DNA from 4 places in the Priestia sp. SRI_019 genome. Region 1 is predicted to be linked to each of the others. Evidence: riboswitches for the same ligand, from Rfam matches in the RefSeq annotation. Region 1 holds a riboswitch; each other region holds the start of a gene.
What was found. A riboswitch is a leader RNA that binds a small molecule or an ion and turns the genes downstream of it on or off. The one in region 1 is predicted to bind cobalamin.

Region 1 (4,664 bases):
TGAAAGCGTAGCTGTGCATGAACAATCAGGCATTAAGCAGCTGTTTCAGAAAAAGTTTCGTTTAGCATTAATAATCGGCGTCGGAATGGCAACTTTTCAGCAGATTCAAGGCTCAAACTCAATTGTTTATTATGCAACAAGCATTGCTCGTCAAGTTGGTTTAGCCCCGCAGGTAGCTGCTGGTTTTACGGTTATTGTTGGGGTAATCTTTGTCGTGACAACACTTATTTTTCTGCAGTTTGTCGATAGATTCAACCGCCGTACCATTCTTACGATTGGCGGCGCGGGTATGGCTCTTTCATTTTTTACACCGGCTATTCTAGGAGCGTTAGGCGTTAATGAAGTCGTTGTTAACTGGGTTACGTTAATTGCTCTTTGCTGCTTTATCCTTTGCTATGCGTTTTCTTGGGCGCCGCTTACGTGGATCATTGTAGGAGAAATTTTCCCGCTTTCTGTACGCGGAATCGGTGCTGGGATTTCATCTGCTTTTAACTGGACTGGATCGCTGGCAGTAGGGCTTGTGTTCCCAATTTTAGCTGATCAGTTTAGTTTGGGCGTTATCTTTTCAACGTTCGGGATCATTTGTATTCTCGGATTATTCTTCATACGTTTTGTAGTTGTTGAAACAAAAGGACGTAGCCTAGAGCAAATTGAAACGGACATGGCAGCTAGGTCTGGAAGAAGCTCTGTACCTCCAGTTGAGCGTAATAAATATGTTTAATGGTCGTAAATGTTTTAAATATAAGGTGCTGAGATAAAAGTATTTTAGCTGAAGTAAAAAACGAACCACTAATCAAAAACTTTGATTAGTGGTTCGTTTTTTATGGTGAACGCAGGTTTCAGCTGTTTCGTTTCTTCTAGCAGTTGATTGGAGAGCAAGGCGAAGACTCCTGCGGGAAAAGCAGTTCAGCTCATGTCGGCCTTTGTTTGTCCCCAGCCTCTTTCTTAGTAGTAGATACAGAGATTTCAGCTTTTACCCTGTCATATTAGTGCCTAATAAAATGAAAAGATAGGTTAGCTTATTATAGTGTGGACTTTAATAGATATTCATAACTAGCAATTTCTAAAACGAAAGCTAAATGTGCGTTCTGCTTACAAGAAGATAGTGACCTTCACCAACAATTTCTCATATAAATAAGTAAGCTTGTTTACTTTTAACTAAATTTATTTATTAATAGGGGGATTAACTAGTTGATGAATTTGACGCTTCATGAACGTTCTGAAAAGTTATTAAAGCAAAGAATTAAACAATTAAACCCGAGAGATCCATTTAACTTTGTTTTTATGGGAGACAGCAGAGGTGACGGACCAAACGATGATTGTTTCACGATGAGCGGTGAATTTGAGCTTGTGTTAAAAAAGGCGGTAGAATTGAACCCGCTGTTTATTATTCATGGGGGAGACACCGTCTATACAGGGAAAAAAGAGTATTTGGAGCATTTTGTTAAAGTTGTTGAAAGAATCGCACCAAACATTCCTATGTTTGTATGCGTAGGGAATCATGATGAACTGTACCTTGATGAAAGCAATCTCGAAAACTTCAGAGCCACTATCGGAAAAGTACACTGGGTCATTGATATTCCTGTCTTTAACTTCCGGTGCATCGCATTAAATAATGTCATCAGTCCCAAAAACAAAATATATGGATTTACAGATAGAGAGCTTCATTATTTAGAACAGCAGCTAGAGGGTGCTCCTCGTAATACCGTTATAGCCATGCATGCACAGCCAAATATCGGTCGGTGGACAAACCTTGAAGGGTTTCCTGTAACGACTCCTCAAAGTCAAGAATTTTTTGATTTAATTCAAGAACACCGCGTGAAAAAAGTGTTAGTCAGCCACGTGCATGCGTATGACGAGCAGTTTATTAGAAAAAATAGAAACGGGTCGTTTACGCTTGGAAGAGGCACTGATTTTGTATTGTCAGGAGGCGCCGGTGCTCCCCTTGATTTTGAGCCGCCTTTAATTTTAAATAATTATAATTTTACAGAGTTTTTTGTAAGCAGGTACGACATTTTAGGTCCTCTTCTTTGGAAGGATTTTGGAGGACCTCGAAGACATTGTTTGTAAAAACAAGAAAGTAGAAAGCTAGGTTCAAAAAAAGAGGCTGGAACAAAAGGGTTTTGGACGAAGTGAAACGAATCATCGATCAAGATGTGTGATTAGTGGTTCGCTTTTTTGTTAGGGTAAACGTAGGTTTCATGTGTATAGGTCTTTCTAGCAGGTGATTGGAGGACAAGACGAAGACTCCTGCGGGAAAAGCGGAACAGGTGAGACCCCACAGGAACGTATGTGACGAGGAGGCTCAGCGACCGCCCGCGGAAAGCGAAGTCTTGTACGGAAATCAACAGCGGTGTCAAAAGTGATTCAGCTCATGTACCCATTTGTCTTTAGATTAGATTCATTTCGTGATGTCTCAACCTCTTTTGGAAAACCGTACGAAACCTTGTAGCAGAAGGCTCAGTCAAACGTTATAATAGATAATGAATGATGATATATTCTCTATATTTGTCATATATTTGTATTACATATGTAATTGAAGAAAAACATTCACTTGATATACTGTTTAATGACTTAACTTTATCTTAAAATTTACAGTGAAATGCCTGTTTATAGAGGCTTAGAACATACACAGCAAATGGAGGAGCAATCATGGCAAATGAAAAGATGCAAGAAGGACTTGATCGTTTTATCAAGGAAGATTTAAATGACCTTTTAGGTAGACTGTTCCCCCTAATGGACCGGGAGTGTGCCGAAGAAAAAAGAAAGCTTATCGAAACAGCGGTAGAGTACATTTATTCGTCAGGATATCACCAGGGAGCAAAAGATTTAATCGAAACACATCGAAAAGATGATTACAAATTATTAAGGCAAAAATTAGCGTCAACGCCTCCTGAAAACTGATTTTTTAAAAAAATTTTTGACAACATAAATCTAAGGTGTTAAGATGACTCTACATTCAAAATATTATAAACAATTAAAACTCTTATTGAGAGAGGCGGAGGGACTGGCCCTGTGAAGCCCGGCAACCATTTAACATTTTTGTTGAAAAGGTGCTACATCCTGCAAAGCGTACAGCTTTGAAAAATAAGAGAGGATTTCATAGATACTATGCCTCTCTATTCATGATAGAGAGGCTTTTTATTTTATGTGAATATGTTTTGAATGAACAATTTTATAAAAATGCATCAGGTGCTGTGTAACGAATGTATGCAGCTTAAAAGGGAAGACCGGTGAAAAGCCGGCGCGGTCCCGCCACTGTAATGGGGAGCAACTTATTAACCACTGTTTCATATTGAAATGGGAAGGGATAGGAAGCGATGAACCTAAGTCAGGAGACCTGCCTGTTGTATGCACTTAAGCTCTACGGGATATAGAGAGGAGTGAGGAATACGTGTTGAGAAAAACAGGATATCTCAACTTTAGTTAAGTATGCGTATCATCTCTCTTTTCATTTCGAAAAGAGAGATTTTTTAGTTTATCGATAAAAAATATACAGGGAGTGGAAAAAATGAGCAGTGTAAAAAGTTCAAACTTAGGTTATCCAAGAATTGGTGAAAAACGAGAATGGAAAAAAGCGCTTGAGCAGTTTTGGGCAGGAAAACTAGAGAAAGATATCTTTTTGCAGGAAATTGAAGCTCTTCGTCTAGTGAATCTGAAAAAACAGCGTGACGCAGGGATTGAATTAATTCCAGTCGGCGATTTTAGCTTATACGATCATGTGCTAGATACAGCGACTATGTTTGGTCTAGTGCCAAAGCGCTTTGATTATGACGGAGGACCGGTATCGCTTGAAACGTATTTTGACATCGCGCGAGGAACAAAAGGTGCGGTAGCCTCTACGATGACAAAATGGTTTAACACAAATTATCACTACATCGTACCAGAGCTTGACAAATGTACGCCCGCACTTGTAGAAAATCGCCCGCTTCAATTTTACAAAGAAGCAAAACAGAAGCTGAATATTGAAGGCAAGCCCGTTATTTTAGGTCCAGTAACATTTGTGAAGCTGTCAAAAGGATATAAAAAAAGTGAGTTTAAAGAAGTAGTTGAACAATTTGTTCCGCTTTATGCAACTATCTTAGCGGAGCTGCAGGCAGAAGGAGTAGAGTGGGTACAAATAGATGAGCCGGTTTTAGCTACAACGCTATCAAAAGAAGACCTGGCACTGTACACAGAAGTCTATCAAACTTTGAAGGAAGCGTCACCGAATGTAAAAGTCATTTTGCAAACGTATTTTGACAGCGTTGATCACTACAAAGAAGTTGTGTCTCTTCCTGTTGAAGGAATCGGTTTAGACTTTGTGCATGACCGAGGCGAAAATCTCACGGCTCTTAATAAATATGGTTTTCCAACTGATAAAGTGCTGGCAGCAGGAGTGATTGACGGACGAAACATTTGGCGTGAAAATTTGGACGAACAGCTTTTAACGATCAGTGAAATTGAAAAAGCCGTATCAAAAGACCGTTTGATTCTGCAGCCTTCATCAAGTTTATTACATGTTCCTGTCACGGTGAAAAGCGAAAAAACCATTGAGCCAATTCTAAAAAACGCACTGTCTTTTGCAGATGAAAAGCTGAAGGAAATCACGCTTTTAACAAAAGCGGTGCAGCAAGGAAAAGAAGCAATAGAAGAAGAAATAAGCGTAAACAAACAGGCAATTC
Region 2 (4,664 bases), on a different contig from region 1:
CTCTCCCGATTCTTGTAATCTCGTTTTTAAAATTTCAAGGGCTTCTTCATGAACGCCAATGGGACGTCCATATACGAAGTTTACGTGTGGATATTTTTCCTTAGCTTCATCTATAGCCGCCGGAATATGTATTTTAGAGTGGCCAGCAGGTAAGAGCATAATTGGAATTACAACTACATCTTTTGCTCCTTTTGCCACACATGTATCAATGCCTTGACTTACATTTGGGCGTTCAAATTCTAGAAAACACGTTTCTACTAAAATAGATGCGTCCCAATCATGCTTCATAGTCGAAATAAATTCGCGAATTTGATCGTTCCCTTCAGGATCTCTGCTTCCATGACCGACAAATAAAACTGATTTCATATAATGCCCTCCTATTTTTTAATCTCCACACGGAGCTGGTTCTACTTTTATTTTTGGTGTTATATCTTGATAGTCGAATCCATAAACGTTCTTCACACGCTTAAAGAATTTATGAAATCGCTCATTAGGATGACCTTTTTCTTTATATTCATGGACAATGTTCTCCACTATTTCAACAATGTCATCGGGCGCTATACCTTCCGCCACAATTTGACCTGAATGCGCATTGCGTCCAACGGTTTTAGCTCCTAAAAATAAATCAAACGCACCTTTTCTATAGACAATGCCGATATCTTCTTGAACAGCACCATAACAGGCCATACCGCATCCATTAATACCAAGCTTCAGCTCTTTTGGCATGTCCATTCCCCCGAGACGTTTTTGTAATTCTTCCGTATGTGGAATAGCATCACTTTTTTCTCCGTCACAAAAATCACACGCTTTGATTGTGAACACATCTCCGACCGGAGATAGTAAAAAGGAAGCTGCTTGGAGCTTTTTAATAATCACATCTGGCTGAGTCGTTGGGATTTGCAGTTTGATTTGATGGTCAGGTGTATACTCCATCGTACCTTTTTCACCAACAGCTTCTGCTAGTGTGGTCATTTGAACAGGTGTGAATTTCTTATTGGCAAGTCCTGGGCTAACTGCCACTTCGAAAATTGACTCTATTGGCTGATGTACGACCGCAGAAGTGGTTTCACCTAAAATTGCTTGAAGCGCTTCTTCTGCAAGAGCTCGTGAAGTTGCTGGTTCTTCTGGTTTGGTCTGAACTGCTTCAATAGCTGAAGCTGTTTGCTTTACAGTCTCTTCTTGATCGAGAGCCCATGGTTCTGCTTCTTTTCGAAGTCGCTGATGCGGTCTTAGCGGCTGCTCCGTTTGGTTGAGGGTATATTTCCGCTGATACCCGCGCGGGGTAATCATTAAATCGTCGTAAAAGAACGTAGATGAATTCCCGACAACAACGGTAGTCAGCATGCCAATTTCATGATTTAACATGTCTTTTAAGTTGGTCATTACGACTTCTTCACGGTCACGATAAGCGCTTTTCACAAGACCAACAGGCGTATCAGGAGAACGGTACTTTAATAAAATCCTCTGTGCTTCAACAATTTGTCTTGTTCGTCTTCCGCTTTTTGGGTTGTAAAAAGCCACTACAAAATCTGCTTGTGCAGCTGCTTCGATTCTTTTTTCAATTAGTTCCCAAGGCGTAAGGTGGTCACTTAAACTAATTGTACAAGCGTCGTGCATCACGGGCGCTCCAAGGAGAGATGCGCATGAATTGATAGCCGAAATGCCAGGAATTACTTCCAGCTCTACGCCCGTTTCTTTTTTCCAGCCTTTTTCAATCAACACTTCATACACAAGGCCTGCCATTCCATATACTCCTGCATCTCCGCTTGAAATGACAGCCACGGTTTTTCCTGCTTCCGCTTGCTTTACAGCTTCTTGTGCACGGCTTACTTCTTCGGTCATTCCTGTACTAATAATTTGCTGATTCGTTAACAGTCCTTGAATTAATTCCACATAGGTTTTGTAACCGATGATCATATCACTTTCTTGAATGGCTTCTCTTGCTCGCTGTGTAATATGTTCAAAGCTTCCCGGCCCAAATCCGATAACTAACAGTTTACCTTTCATGCTAGCTCCTCCTTTATGCGTTACTTTTTACTTTGTCAATTCCTTCTATGGAGTCACTGTTTTCCGGAGAAACGAAACCATTTTGATCATATTCATAAATAAGCGATTCCTTTATACTGCAGCCTCCTGCTAAATGTTCTTCGACAATCCGGTGAGCCACGGTTTCAGTGACCTGCTTGTACCAATCTCCTGAAGGATACACAATAGCTACAGGAGCATCTTTGCATCGTCCATTACAGCGTGTACGCGTTGTATGAACCGTTTCATCCAAATCCAGTTCCGTCACTTTATTTCGAATAGCTTGGGTGGCTTCTTCTCCACCTTTTCTCATACAGCTGCTTCCATTACAAATCAATACGTGATGTTTTGTTCCATTTAAGTTCCACGTCGTCACACTCATTCGCTCCTTTACTAAAAAAAGCGCCTCTATCATTGATAGAGGCGCAGAAAAATTCAAACTAAGTTTTTGCACTTCCACCTATATCCCGTAGGGTAAGCTTCGCATTAGAAAAAGGCTGGTTTCCTGGCTTCGATTCATCACTTGATTGCGCCTTCCCGAATACAGTGGCATATGCAATCAGCTCATCTTCACAGTGGCGGGTACCGCGCTGGCTTCACACCAGACTTCCCATTTAACGCAATGTAAACATTGCGCACCTTTTTTGCACGATATGTAGTTTTGCGACATGAGAAAAACCCGCTTCGCTAATATGCGAGCGGGTAAAACGTCAGAATAAGAGTGTACACGAATGCCACTTTAAGCCAACGTTTCCCTTCCCGCTCCCCGGAGAAATAGAAACTTCACAATAAAGACAGGTCTCCTGACTTGTGTATCATTCTACTTGAGAACCTTCCCGTGATTCTTCCACAGTGGTTATACTCGTTCGTCCACACTTACAGTTGCGGGGGCAGTACTGGTCTTTCACCAGTTTCCCTATTAAGCCTTCTTGGCATCTTTACTGTTGCTGTTTGATATATATGAACCTTTTAAACTATCAGAATAATAGAAGTAACTACCATATCATAGCGTACATTTTTTTTTATTTCAACTCTATTCTTTTTATAGGATATAAAGAGCCATAAAAAAACAAGAGCAAAAAATCAGCTCTTGTTTTTCTACTTATATAGCTACCAATGTTAAATGAGGATCATTATAATACACGACTTCTGAAAGAACTTTACAGCCATTTGTTTTGGCAAAAGCTTCTCTCGCCTGCTTTTCAGTTTCAAATTCAAACATTTTCATTTCTTTTCCAGCATATACCGTCAGTACCCACATGAAAAGATTCGCCTCCGATTATTGTAGTGATCGCTATATCCACATTATGACGAAACCATTTCCTTTTGAAAACCCATTCTACAAAACTTGTCACAAGAAACTTTTAAAAATTTAAAAACATTTTAACTTCTGTAAATGAACAAAATGTACAAAAGGTTTAAGCAGTATTGTATCTCTTTAAAAAGGTGCTTTTTTAATCACCTATTGCTCCACCAGTAAAAAATATATAGTATTTATTAAAAAAAAGAAGCCGGACAGCTGGCTTCTTTTTTAAGAAAGGAAAGAACAGACATCGTAATCCCATCCTGTTCTTTATTTTGCATAAAAATACACTAATTAAATATCCCTTTCTTAAAGCAGAACCATGTTCGACTGAATATAGTAATAGAGAAGCTTATACGTATGATTCAATGAATCTTGATGCGTTCTCTCAAACGCATGAGAAGAATCAATTCCTGGACCAATTAAGCCGTGTACGATATCGTGTCCCGCACGAATAGCAGCAGAAGCATCTGATCCGTAAAATGGATAAATATCTAATTTGTACTGAATATCATGCTGCTTAGCTAGCTCCACCAAATGCTTTCTCAAACCGTAATGATATGGGCCGCTTGAATCTTTTACACAAATAGACACAGTGTATTCATCAGTAGATTGTCCATCTCCCATAGCACCCATATCAACTGCTAAGTATTCTACTGTTTGAGGCGTAATATTCGAATTTCCTCCGTATCCAATTTCTTCATTATTTGAAATGAGAAAATGCGTAGTGTATGGCAGTTCGATCTGTTCTTCTTGAATTGTTTTCATGAGCTGAAGCAATAAAGCTACGCTTGCTTTATCATCGAGATGACGAGATTTAATAAAACCCCTTTTTGTTATTTCTACACGAGGATCAAACGAAACAAAGTCGCCAACTTCAATTCCAAGGCTGCGAACATCTTCTGCGCTATGTACTTTTTCATCCAATCGAATTTCTATATTTTCTTGATTCCGCTCAGCTTTCCCTGCATCTTTATACACATGAACAGATGTTTGATGCATAAGAATGGTTCCTGTAAATACTTCTCCTGATGAAGTTTCAATTTCACAATATTCTCCTTCAATAGAATTGTAGCGAAACCCTCCAATCAGGTCGATTTTTAGACGCCCACTCGATTTGATTTCTTTTACCATAGCACCTAATGTATCAACATGAGCCGTCAGCATGCGGTGGTGATCTGTATCTTTACCGGGAATAGTAGCGACTAAGCCCCCTTTTCGATTGCGATACGTTTGAATATTTAGCTCTTTTACATAGTCTTCGACAAATGAAATCACCTTTTCTGTATTTCCAGAAGGACTGGGAATCGAAACAAGCTTTTTAATTAACTGAACA
Region 3 (4,664 bases), on a different contig from region 1:
TAACTTTTATGATGAGATGACAGCGCTCGATCATTTGCGCTATTTTTTAAAGATAAACGACCATCGTTTTTCGAAAGAACACTGTAGTAATGTACTGAAGAAAGTAGGATTAGAAGGACATGACCATCAGAAAGTTGGAAAGTTTTCATTTGGAATGAAAAAGAAGTTAGGAATTGCTCAAGCAATTGTAACAGACCCGGATCTTATCTTTTTAGATGAACCAACTTTTGGAGTAGATATTGAATCTGCCCTTCACATTCATGAACTAATAAGAGAACTCCAAAATCAAGGCAAGACAATTTTTATGACGTCTCATAATTTAAATGAAGTTGAGAAGATTTGTACACGTGTAGCGATTATGAAAAATGGGGTCATTTTAATAGAAGGTACAATGGAAGAGCTGCGCTTTCAATATCAAACGAAAAAGACGGTGATGATCAAACATGATCCTTATCCAAACAGTCACAAAGAATACATTCAACAGTTTTTCCGTACGTTGAGTCCCGAAGTTGAATACCATCACATGTACACAAAAGTGATGCTTCAAAAAGAAAGAAATATTCCTCTTATTATTCGCGAATTGATTCAATGCGGCATCGACATTTATCAAGTTCACGTCGAAGAACCTTCTTTAGAAGAAATCTTTTTGCAAAAAAATATTGTGGATCACTCACAGGTGAGTTAATGAGCGACAGTCTGTTGATTTACTACTCAGCCTGAATACATTATTTATAAATACCAGTTAGGAAGCTTCTGACAAAAACATGTTCATTTTCTCAAGAAACTGATAAGATAGCTAATGACATTTAAAAATAAGAAAGGATTTCGATTATGTTATCAGCTATCAATTCAGTAGATTATACCATTTTTCACGCGGTGAATCAGTATGCCTCACACGTCAAGCCTCTAGATTCGCTGATGGTATTCTTTGCAGATTATGCCCAGTATGTACTTATCGTTTTACTCGGCTTGTTTTTACTTATTAATAAAAACGGCAGCCGTGTTGTAGCATTTCAAGCTTTATGTGCTTGTGCCACAGGAATCATTATCAATAAAGTGATTAGTTTATTTGCTTATCGAGATCGTCCGTTTATCTCTCACCACGTGAATCAGCTTATTGATCACGCCGCAAATTCTTCATTTCCAAGCGATCATGCTACATCTGCATTAGTTATCACTTTTACCATTTGGCTGCATTTCAAACGTTCAGGGCGCATGTGGGTTGTCATGGGCGTACTCATTGCCTTTTCACGCGTATGGGTTGGCGTTCATTATCCATTTGATGTGTTAACAGGAGCCGTTTTAGGCTGCGTGCTGGCGCTGTTTATTCATTATGTTATTTTTAATACGAAACTGATGAGGGCTATTACCAACTTGTCTATTTTTCGAAAATCAGCTTATGACGAACAGTCTCAATATTATTAAGAAAAAGTCGCAAATACGCGGCTTTTTTTTATTGGGAAATTTTTAATGTATTTAATACTTGTTTTTTAAAATTTAATTTTGTACAATTAAATTACAGAAACGATAAAAAATTTTTAATAAAATTAATGAAAAAGAGGAGAGGTTCATACATGAAAGCTTTATATGAAACAACAGTCGTTAACACAGGTGGAAGAACAGGAGAAGTTCACTCTTTAGATAACATCTTTAACTTAGACGTTGCAACACCTCCAGCACTTGGTGGAGAAGCAACAACAGCAACAAACCCAGAGCAGCTATTTGCAGCTGGATACAGCGCTTGTTTCAACAGCGCGTTAGAATTTATGTTGAAAAAACATAACGTAGAAATCAAAAGCAGTGAAGTAAAAGCTACTGTTCAGCTGCTTCCTGATAAAGCTGATCAAGGAGTGAAAATTGGAGTAGCGCTTGAAGCTCATATCGAAGGCTTAGATTTAGAAACAGCTAAAAAATATGTAGACCTAGCCCATTCATACTGCCCGTATTCAAAAGCAATCAGCGGCAACGTAGACGTAACGGTAGAAGTAGTTTAATTGCTTTAAAAAGCCCTGCTAAGCATGTAAAGCTTAGCAGGGCTTTTTATTTGAATTTTCTCTATTCATTTGTAAGGAGTACTAGTATAATGAGAAAGAAAATGAATCATTCGCACAGTTTAGGTGCTCTTACATAGCGTAAGAGGTAACAGGGAATCGAGTGCAAATCTCGAGCGGTCCAGCCACTGTAAGCAGGGAGTTTTCTATCTTATCGTCACTCAAAACGGGGAAGGCGGTAGAAAATGATGATCTCAAGCCAGGAGACCTACCTATTCTGTACACTTGACTCTTCTAGGAAAGAGGCGGTGTATCAAGGTACGCAGTGAGCAATTGCTGTTTATTTTCATATGCCGACACATCCTCAATTTCTATAGAATTGAGGCTTTTTTACGTTTTATTTTAAAAAAAGGAGTGTAGGAAATGGAAGGTTTATCAGTTTTTTTACTTGTCTTTTTATTAGGAATCAGGCACGGATTGGATGCAGATCACTTAGCTTTTATTGACGGCCAGACCCGATATAATTGGAGAATGGGCAGCCGCTTTGCCCCGTGGGTCGGAACGCTGTTTTCACTAGGTCATGGAGGAATGGTGGCCGTCACGGCCGGGGTGCTGGGCGTGGTGATGAAGAATTTTACGTTTCCATCATATTTCGATCATTTTGCATCTTGGGTATCCATTATCTCTCTCTTTCTGATTGGGACATTAAACACATATCATTTGCTTCGAACTAAAAATAAAGAAGAAGAGTTTCAGCTGAGCGGATTAAAAGGGAAGTTTATTCCGAAAATCGCAAAAGGAACAACGAATCCTTTTTTAATTATTCTTGTAGGTGCATTGTTCGCTTTAGCAGCCGAAACGGTCAGCCAAACGGCCGTGTGGTCTCTAGCTGTAGGGAATGCAGGCAAGTATACGCCGCTTTTATTAGGACTAATATTTATGTTTGGTATGATGCTCACAGATACAATCGATTCAATGATTGTACATAAAATGGTGAATGAATCGAGTAAGTTTGGGCAATCTGCTTCCCGCTTGATGGGCTGGGTTATTGTTGTCCTCGCGTATGGTGTGTCGTTCTATTTAGCATTCACTTTCTTTAACCCATGGGCCGAAGTAAACTTTGAAATGGTTGGCGTTATTCTGTTTATTTTCTTAGTGTCTATGTTTGTTTTTGTGAGTGTGAAGTCAAAAGGGAAAAATATTAAAATAAATGTCAATTAGTCAAACGAAAGCTTTAATCTGTTGAAGATTGAAGCTTTTTTGTATGAATTTGTTGAAGTTTATGGCTATTTTCGGTCGGTTATGAATAAGTTAAAGTATTATCTGTATTTAAAGGATGGAAAATTGTCTGAAAACCATTATAATTAAGGATAATTTAAGGTCGTTATGTGAAACGTAGAACATAGTTATACGTACGATAAATAAAAGCATTTAATGCAAGCAGCAGGGGTTTTCTAGAGGAGGAATTGATTTGAGTCAGGTAATGGTAGAACAAAGCGTGTTTAGTTATTTAAAAGAACACGAACAAGAGATGCTCGAAGATTTAGTGGGATTTGTGAAAAAAGAATCACCGTCCTACAGTAAAGAGTTAGTAGATCAGTGTGGAAAGTATTTAACGCAGCTGTTTCAAAAGCGTTTAGGGGTAGGGTACGAAATCATAGAAGAAAAAGAAGTAGGAAACCACTTGAAATTTACGATTGGAGAAGGAGAAAAGCAGCTTTTAATCATCGGTCACTTTGACACGGTGTGGGAAAAGGGAAGGCTGAGTCTAAGAACAGAGGGAAACAAGCTGTACGGTCCGGGAATTTTAGACATGAAAGGCGGCATTGTACAATCTATATGGGCGATTAAAGCGATTCAAGAGCTTGGCTTACCGCTGGATAAAAAAATTGTGTTTTTCTGCAATTCGGATGAAGAGATTGGGTCAATTTCTTCTAAAAAATACATTGAAGAAGAAGCGCAAAGAAGTGAAGCAGTGCTAGTAGCGGAACCGGCGGTGGCGGGTTCAGGTGCGTTAAAAACGTCGCGCAAAGGAGCGGGAATTTTCACCGTAAAAGCATGGGGACGAGCAGCACACGCGGGTAATCACCACAAAGAAGGAATCAATGCGATTGAAGAGCTGGCGCGCCAAGTGATTTTCTTGCAGGGGTTAACAGATTATGAAAAAGGTACAACGGTGAACGTTGGGACATTTACGGGAGGAAGCGGTACAAATGTAGTGCCGGAATATGCAGAAGCGCACGTGGATTTACGTGTTTCTACAGAAGAAGAAGCAAAACGCATGACGGATATTATTTTGAATTTAACCCCCATTCTAAAAGGGATTAAGCTCGAAGTAACGGGAGGCATGAATCGTCCTCCGATGGTCAAGTCTAAACAAACGGAAGAGCTATTTGAATGTGCTCAATCAATCGCGGCCAAACTGGGTATGAAATTGGAAGAAGCAGCTGTGGGCGGCGGAAGTGATGGCAATTTTACAGCGGCCATTGGTGTTCCCACGTTGGATGGATTGGGAGCATGCGGAAAAGGAATACATGCGGAATATGAACATATTCAAATTGATACGTTGTCCGAGCGTTCTTCTTTATTTGCGAATTTGCTGCTGCAAATATAAAAAAAGCCCGCCTCAAACGGCGGGGACTAATCTGAAAGCTTATATTGGGAGAGTATAAG
Region 4 (4,664 bases), on a different contig from region 1:
TTCTTTTCAAGTGGGCCTTTGGGACAACTATTGTCATGACGATTACAGCCATTTTAACGAATGCAATTTCCTTATAGAATCTTACCATAAAAAGGAAGCCGACTACCATAAGGCAATCGGCTCACACATGTAGGATATTGATTTAACACTAACAAAGTACAACACAACACTAGTAATTATATAATATATTTCATTATTTTGAAAGCGATTTCATATATATTTTTAAAAATATTTTGTTATTTGTTTTTCATAGAAAAAAACCACGTTTCAGCCAATTCGAAATGTGGTTCTTTTCTGTAAGGACTTGCCCTACAGGCTATAAATGTAAGTACGCTTATTATAGCATGAGCTCTTATCTAGATTCTATGGTAATTACTGTATAATATTGTTACATTACGACTGGTTGTATTTTTCTGTCCATGTGCAGCGTATTCCATGGCTCTTCCTGTTCAGCAAGCCTTTCGATAAAACCTTGTGAAGTCCAAAATGGGATAGCCCCCGGTAAAAAAGGATGAGTATGCAGATACAACGTGTCATAAAAATGATTTTGAGCAAATTGTTCCACTGCTTTTAACAGCTGCTGTCCAATGCCTAGACGCCGGTACGCTGGATCGACATAGCATTTTACAATCTCAGCTGCAGTTTTATGTTCATATCGCTTTTTTAATGCATGAAACCTTCCATCGTAAGCGTATAAACCAATTGTTCCAATTACTTGTTGATTTTCCGTGACAGCTGCAAAAAAAGCAGCGCCTTTCGCTTGAACATAATGTTCATTAAAATGAAGCAAATCTACAGGAAGCTGATTTTTTTGCAGCATAGGAAATAGCTCATTCCGTATATTCATGACAAACTGAACCACTTCCGCATCTTTTTCTGTTACTTCTTTAATTTGATACATTTGTACTTCTTGCACGTTTACTGTCACATCCTTTTTTCTATCATTGTATACTTTCTCGTTTTCCTATAGGAACAACAATATTGACTACGGCGTTACGTCTAAATGCTGAGTCAGCATATAATACTCACTGGGATTTGTTGTCCAATTTTTCACTTGTTGATTATAAGCAACAACAATGTTTGGATGTACAATCGATGATGTCAGCATTTTTCTATTAATCAAAGCGGTTGCTTGCTTGGCTAGCTGATTTCGTTTTGCGTCATCTACGGTTGAATTTAACTGTTCTATCATTTTTGTTAGCGTATCGTCATTAATTCGACTGGCATTTAAACCACCGCCCGGCAAATAGTTCGTGCTTAAATAATAGCTGGCATCCCCTCTAGGTGCTGTGATAAGGCTGTACAATGCTAAATCCCAATCATCTTTTGCCATTACATATTCATCGCTATCTTCAACTAGGTGAATTTTAATAGAAATTCCTAACTCTTTGGCATTAGACTGTATAAGCTGAGCAATTAAAGGCAGTTCTGGCAGAGAGCTGTATGTGACAAGAGAGAGCGATAGTGGCTTTCCATTTTTGATTGCTTTGTCATTTTTGATTTGATAGCCTGCTTTCTCTAAATATTTTTTAGCAGATGTCATACCTCTTTGCTCGTTAGCAGTATTATCAGCAAAAGGAAATTGAGATAAAAATGGACCTCGAGCCGCTGCCGCTTGATTGTTCATTATGCTGCTGACAATTTCTTTTCGGTTCAATAAGGTATCGATAGCTTTTCTTACATTTTCGTCTTTTAATGCGTCATTGGTTTGGTTATAAAGCAATAAATGAGTACGCACACTAGGTACTCCGCTTACTTTGAAAGACGAATTCGCTTGTAAAGTGCTCAAGCTTTCTAAAGGCGGCCGATAAATAATATCGGCTGTCCCGGACTGAAGAGCTGCAACTCGCGCATTTGCATCTTCGTTAAATGCAAAGATCGCATTTTTCAATTTCACTTTTCCATTCCAATAATGTTCATATCTTTCTAACTTCACTTGATTTCCTTGATCGAAAGTCAAAACGTGAAATGGACCTGTACCAATGGGCTTCTTAGCTATATTAGAAACATCAACATCTATAATAGCTGTGTTTGGATGCACTAACTCAGAAGGGAATTTAGGCATTGGTTCTTTTAATGTAATTGTCAGCGCATGACCGTTCGATTTCATTTCTTTAATATTTAAAGCGTTTTTCATCGCATAACTTTGATCTATCGTTCTTTGAAGAGAAGACTTAACAGCATTTGCATCCAGCGCTTTTCCATTTTGAAACGTGATGTTCTTTCTTATCATAAATGTCCATGTAAGGCCGTTATCTTTCGTTTCCCACTTTTCAGCAAGCCAAGGCTTTATTTTTAAATCGTCGCTGATTTTAACAAGCGTCTCCCCTACTCCCGCACGAACTGCTGTATAATTATCGTCGGTATGAGGATCAAGCGTTGCAGATGTAAAATTAAATAAAAACGTCACACTTTTATCCGTTTTCTTTCTTTCTTTTATACTTATGCTCTCTTCATTAGGAGCGCAAGCAGTGAGGCAAAGTAACACAAGAAATATCATAGATACGAGCTTTTTATTATTTATCATTGATTTTCCCACCTTCTATTTTAATACAAAAAAAAGCACTTCTAAAAAGAAGTGCTTGTCTTCACAACAAATTCAGATAAACGTATCCCTTGTTTATCTTATTTTTGATTCTGCCAAAACACCTCCCTATCCTCGTAGGTTATTGTGTGCTGAGATTTATGGCAGGTCTCCTGGCTTCAAGTCATTGCCTTATACCGCCTTCCCGTCTCTAAATAGACAGTGGCTTTTTGACATAAGGCTCCTTGTTACAGTGGCGGGACCGCTCCGGATTTGCACCGGATTCCCTTTTAAGGCAATTGAAAAACAATTGCCACCATAAAAGCTGGTTATTTAATTTAGTAGCGTGCTCTTGAAACTCTAGAAGTAGAAGCTGATGGTGAAACATCTTCATCATCAAATCCAGTGGCAATAACGGTTACCATCATTTCGTCCTTTAAATCTTCATTAATCACAGATCCAAAAATCATATTTAAGTCCTGATCAGAAGCAGACGTGACAATATCTGCTGCTTCCTGTACTTCGTAAAGACTCAAGCTGCTGCCGCTCGTAATGTTCAACAGCACGCCTCTTGCTCCATCAATCGATGCATCTAGCAGCGGACTAGAAATGGCTTTTTTTGCTGCTTCAATTGCCCGGTCTGATCCGGAAGCTCGTCCGATACCCATAAGCGCAAATCCTTGATTAGACATGATTGTTTTTACATCAGCAAAGTCAAGGTTAATCAGCCCCGGAACAGCGATTAAATCTGAAATACCTTGAATACCTTGGCGAAGAACATTATCTGCTTCACGGAATGCTTCAAGCATAGGCGTCTTTTTATCGACAATTTCAAGCAAGCGGTCGTTTGGAATCACAATAAGGGTATCTACCGATTCATTCATCGCAGTAATACCCCCTACTGCTTGCTTCGTACGTTTATTTCCTTCAAACTTGAACGGGCGAGTGACTACTCCAATTGTTAAAGCATTTAGTTCACGGGCAATTTGGGCAATAACCGGAGCTGCTCCAGTACCGGTTCCTCCGCCCATGCCAGCTGTTACGAATACCATGTCTGCGCCTTGCAGTACTTCTTGAATTTGTTCTCTGCTTTCTTCGGCTGCTTCTCTTCCTACTTCTGGATTAGCTCCTGCACCTAATCCTCGCGTTAAGGCCGCACCAATCTGCATTTTCACATCTGCTTTAGATAAGTTAAGCGCCTGAGCATCCGTATTAACGGCGATAAATTCTACTCCTTGGACACCGTGTTCAATCATACGGTTAACGGTGTTATTTCCTCCACCGCCAACCCCAATTACTTTAATTCGCACTAACGGCGATACATCTGCATCAAATCCAAACATTCTAAGTTCCTCCTCAATGATCAAAATTACTTTCTCTTATTATCCGAAAAAACACGTGAAGAACCTTTTACTCCTATGTTTAACGCGTAACTGTTCTTTTGTTTTACAGATTTTATACACTTCTCTTTTAACCTTTAAATCTTTACATCTTTATGTAAATTTATTGTTGTTCTAAAATTAGTACGCCGAACTCTTTTATGGTTTTTCCACTCAAAATGGCATATAAGCTTATTGTATCATTCATTTGACAGATGTCTGTATTTAATTTTGAGTAAGATGTGACTAAGAGAATAATATTTTTATAGACAAAATGAGAAAAAGCCCTTAGAAATAAGGGCTTCTCTAGATAATAAACCGTTTTATAATTTCCCAGTTAAGAATTGAGCCTCTCCCATGCCAAAGCTCCAGTCAGCATTACCGTTTTCAACAATCGAAATCATAATGTCGTTTGGCTGAATGCCGCAGCTCTCTCCAAGCTCTTTTACAATTAATCTGTAAAGAGCTTGCTTTTGCTCTTCTGTTCGCTGTTTACTCGTTACACTTATAATAACCAAATCCTTGCTTCTCTCAAAGCCAAGACCTGTATCTTCAATAATCATTTCATGAGCAGGATGCTGATGTACAATTTGATAACGGTCGCGCTCCGGGACGCCAAAGGCTTCTAGCATCGCTCGGTGAGCAGCGTCTAGTAATGTTTTTAACTCTTTTTCATCTCTTCCTTCTATTACATCAAATCTAAGTAATGGCACACTAAGTAACCTCCAGCTTTTTGTCTAATATATTATTGCCTCATCATA

Region 2: linked by a shared signal. The riboswitch ahead of AC2YJL_RS11140 ((2Fe-2S) ferredoxin domain-containing protein) and the one ahead of metE (5-methyltetrahydropteroyltriglutamate--homocysteine S-methyltransferase) in region 1 are both predicted to bind cobalamin.
Region 3: linked by a shared signal. The riboswitch ahead of AC2YJL_RS23280 (HoxN/HupN/NixA family nickel/cobalt transporter) and the one ahead of metE (5-methyltetrahydropteroyltriglutamate--homocysteine S-methyltransferase) in region 1 are both predicted to bind cobalamin.
Region 4: linked by a shared signal. The riboswitch ahead of nikA (nickel ABC transporter substrate-binding protein) and the one ahead of metE (5-methyltetrahydropteroyltriglutamate--homocysteine S-methyltransferase) in region 1 are both predicted to bind cobalamin.

The regions. Positions count from the first base shown of each region.
Region 1 covers NZ_JBYCZN010000001.1:1,229,525-1,234,188, forward strand. Annotated here, with positions in the region: gene AC2YJL_RS06460 (sugar porter family MFS transporter) at 1-721, shown strand, start outside; gene AC2YJL_RS06465 (metallophosphoesterase family protein) at 1,195-2,070, shown strand; partial or broken gene AC2YJL_RS06470 (hypothetical protein) at 2,225-2,452, shown strand; gene AC2YJL_RS06475 (hypothetical protein) at 2,653-2,904, shown strand; SAM riboswitch class I at 2,984-3,094, shown strand; cobalamin riboswitch at 3,174-3,362, shown strand; gene metE (5-methyltetrahydropteroyltriglutamate--homocysteine S-methyltransferase) at 3,512-4,664, shown strand, end outside.
Region 2 covers NZ_JBYCZN010000002.1:169,077-173,740, reverse strand. Annotated here, with positions in the region: gene AC2YJL_RS11150 (sirohydrochlorin chelatase) at 1-366, opposite strand, end outside; gene cobJ (precorrin-3B C(17)-methyltransferase) at 385-2,007, opposite strand; gene AC2YJL_RS11140 ((2Fe-2S) ferredoxin domain-containing protein) at 2,021-2,401, opposite strand; cobalamin riboswitch at 2,504-2,683, opposite strand; cobalamin riboswitch at 2,802-2,980, opposite strand; gene AC2YJL_RS11135 (hypothetical protein) at 3,128-3,286, opposite strand; gene AC2YJL_RS11130 (M42 family metallopeptidase) at 3,638-4,664, opposite strand, start outside.
Region 3 covers NZ_JBYCZN010000005.1:114,971-119,634, reverse strand. Annotated here, with positions in the region: gene AC2YJL_RS23295 (ABC transporter ATP-binding protein) at 1-685, shown strand, start outside; gene AC2YJL_RS23290 (undecaprenyl-diphosphatase) at 832-1,425, shown strand; gene AC2YJL_RS23285 (organic hydroperoxide resistance protein) at 1,575-1,994, shown strand; cobalamin riboswitch at 2,099-2,281, shown strand; gene AC2YJL_RS23280 (HoxN/HupN/NixA family nickel/cobalt transporter) at 2,415-3,212, shown strand; gene AC2YJL_RS23275 (M20 family metallopeptidase) at 3,475-4,605, shown strand.
Region 4 covers NZ_JBYCZN010000006.1:29,014-33,677, reverse strand. Annotated here, with positions in the region: gene AC2YJL_RS23740 (CitMHS family transporter) at 1-77, shown strand, start outside; gene AC2YJL_RS23735 (GNAT family N-acetyltransferase) at 389-916, opposite strand; gene nikA (nickel ABC transporter substrate-binding protein) at 986-2,527, opposite strand; cobalamin riboswitch at 2,671-2,860, opposite strand; gene ftsZ (cell division protein FtsZ) at 2,863-3,867, opposite strand; gene AC2YJL_RS23720 (tautomerase family protein) at 4,227-4,616, opposite strand.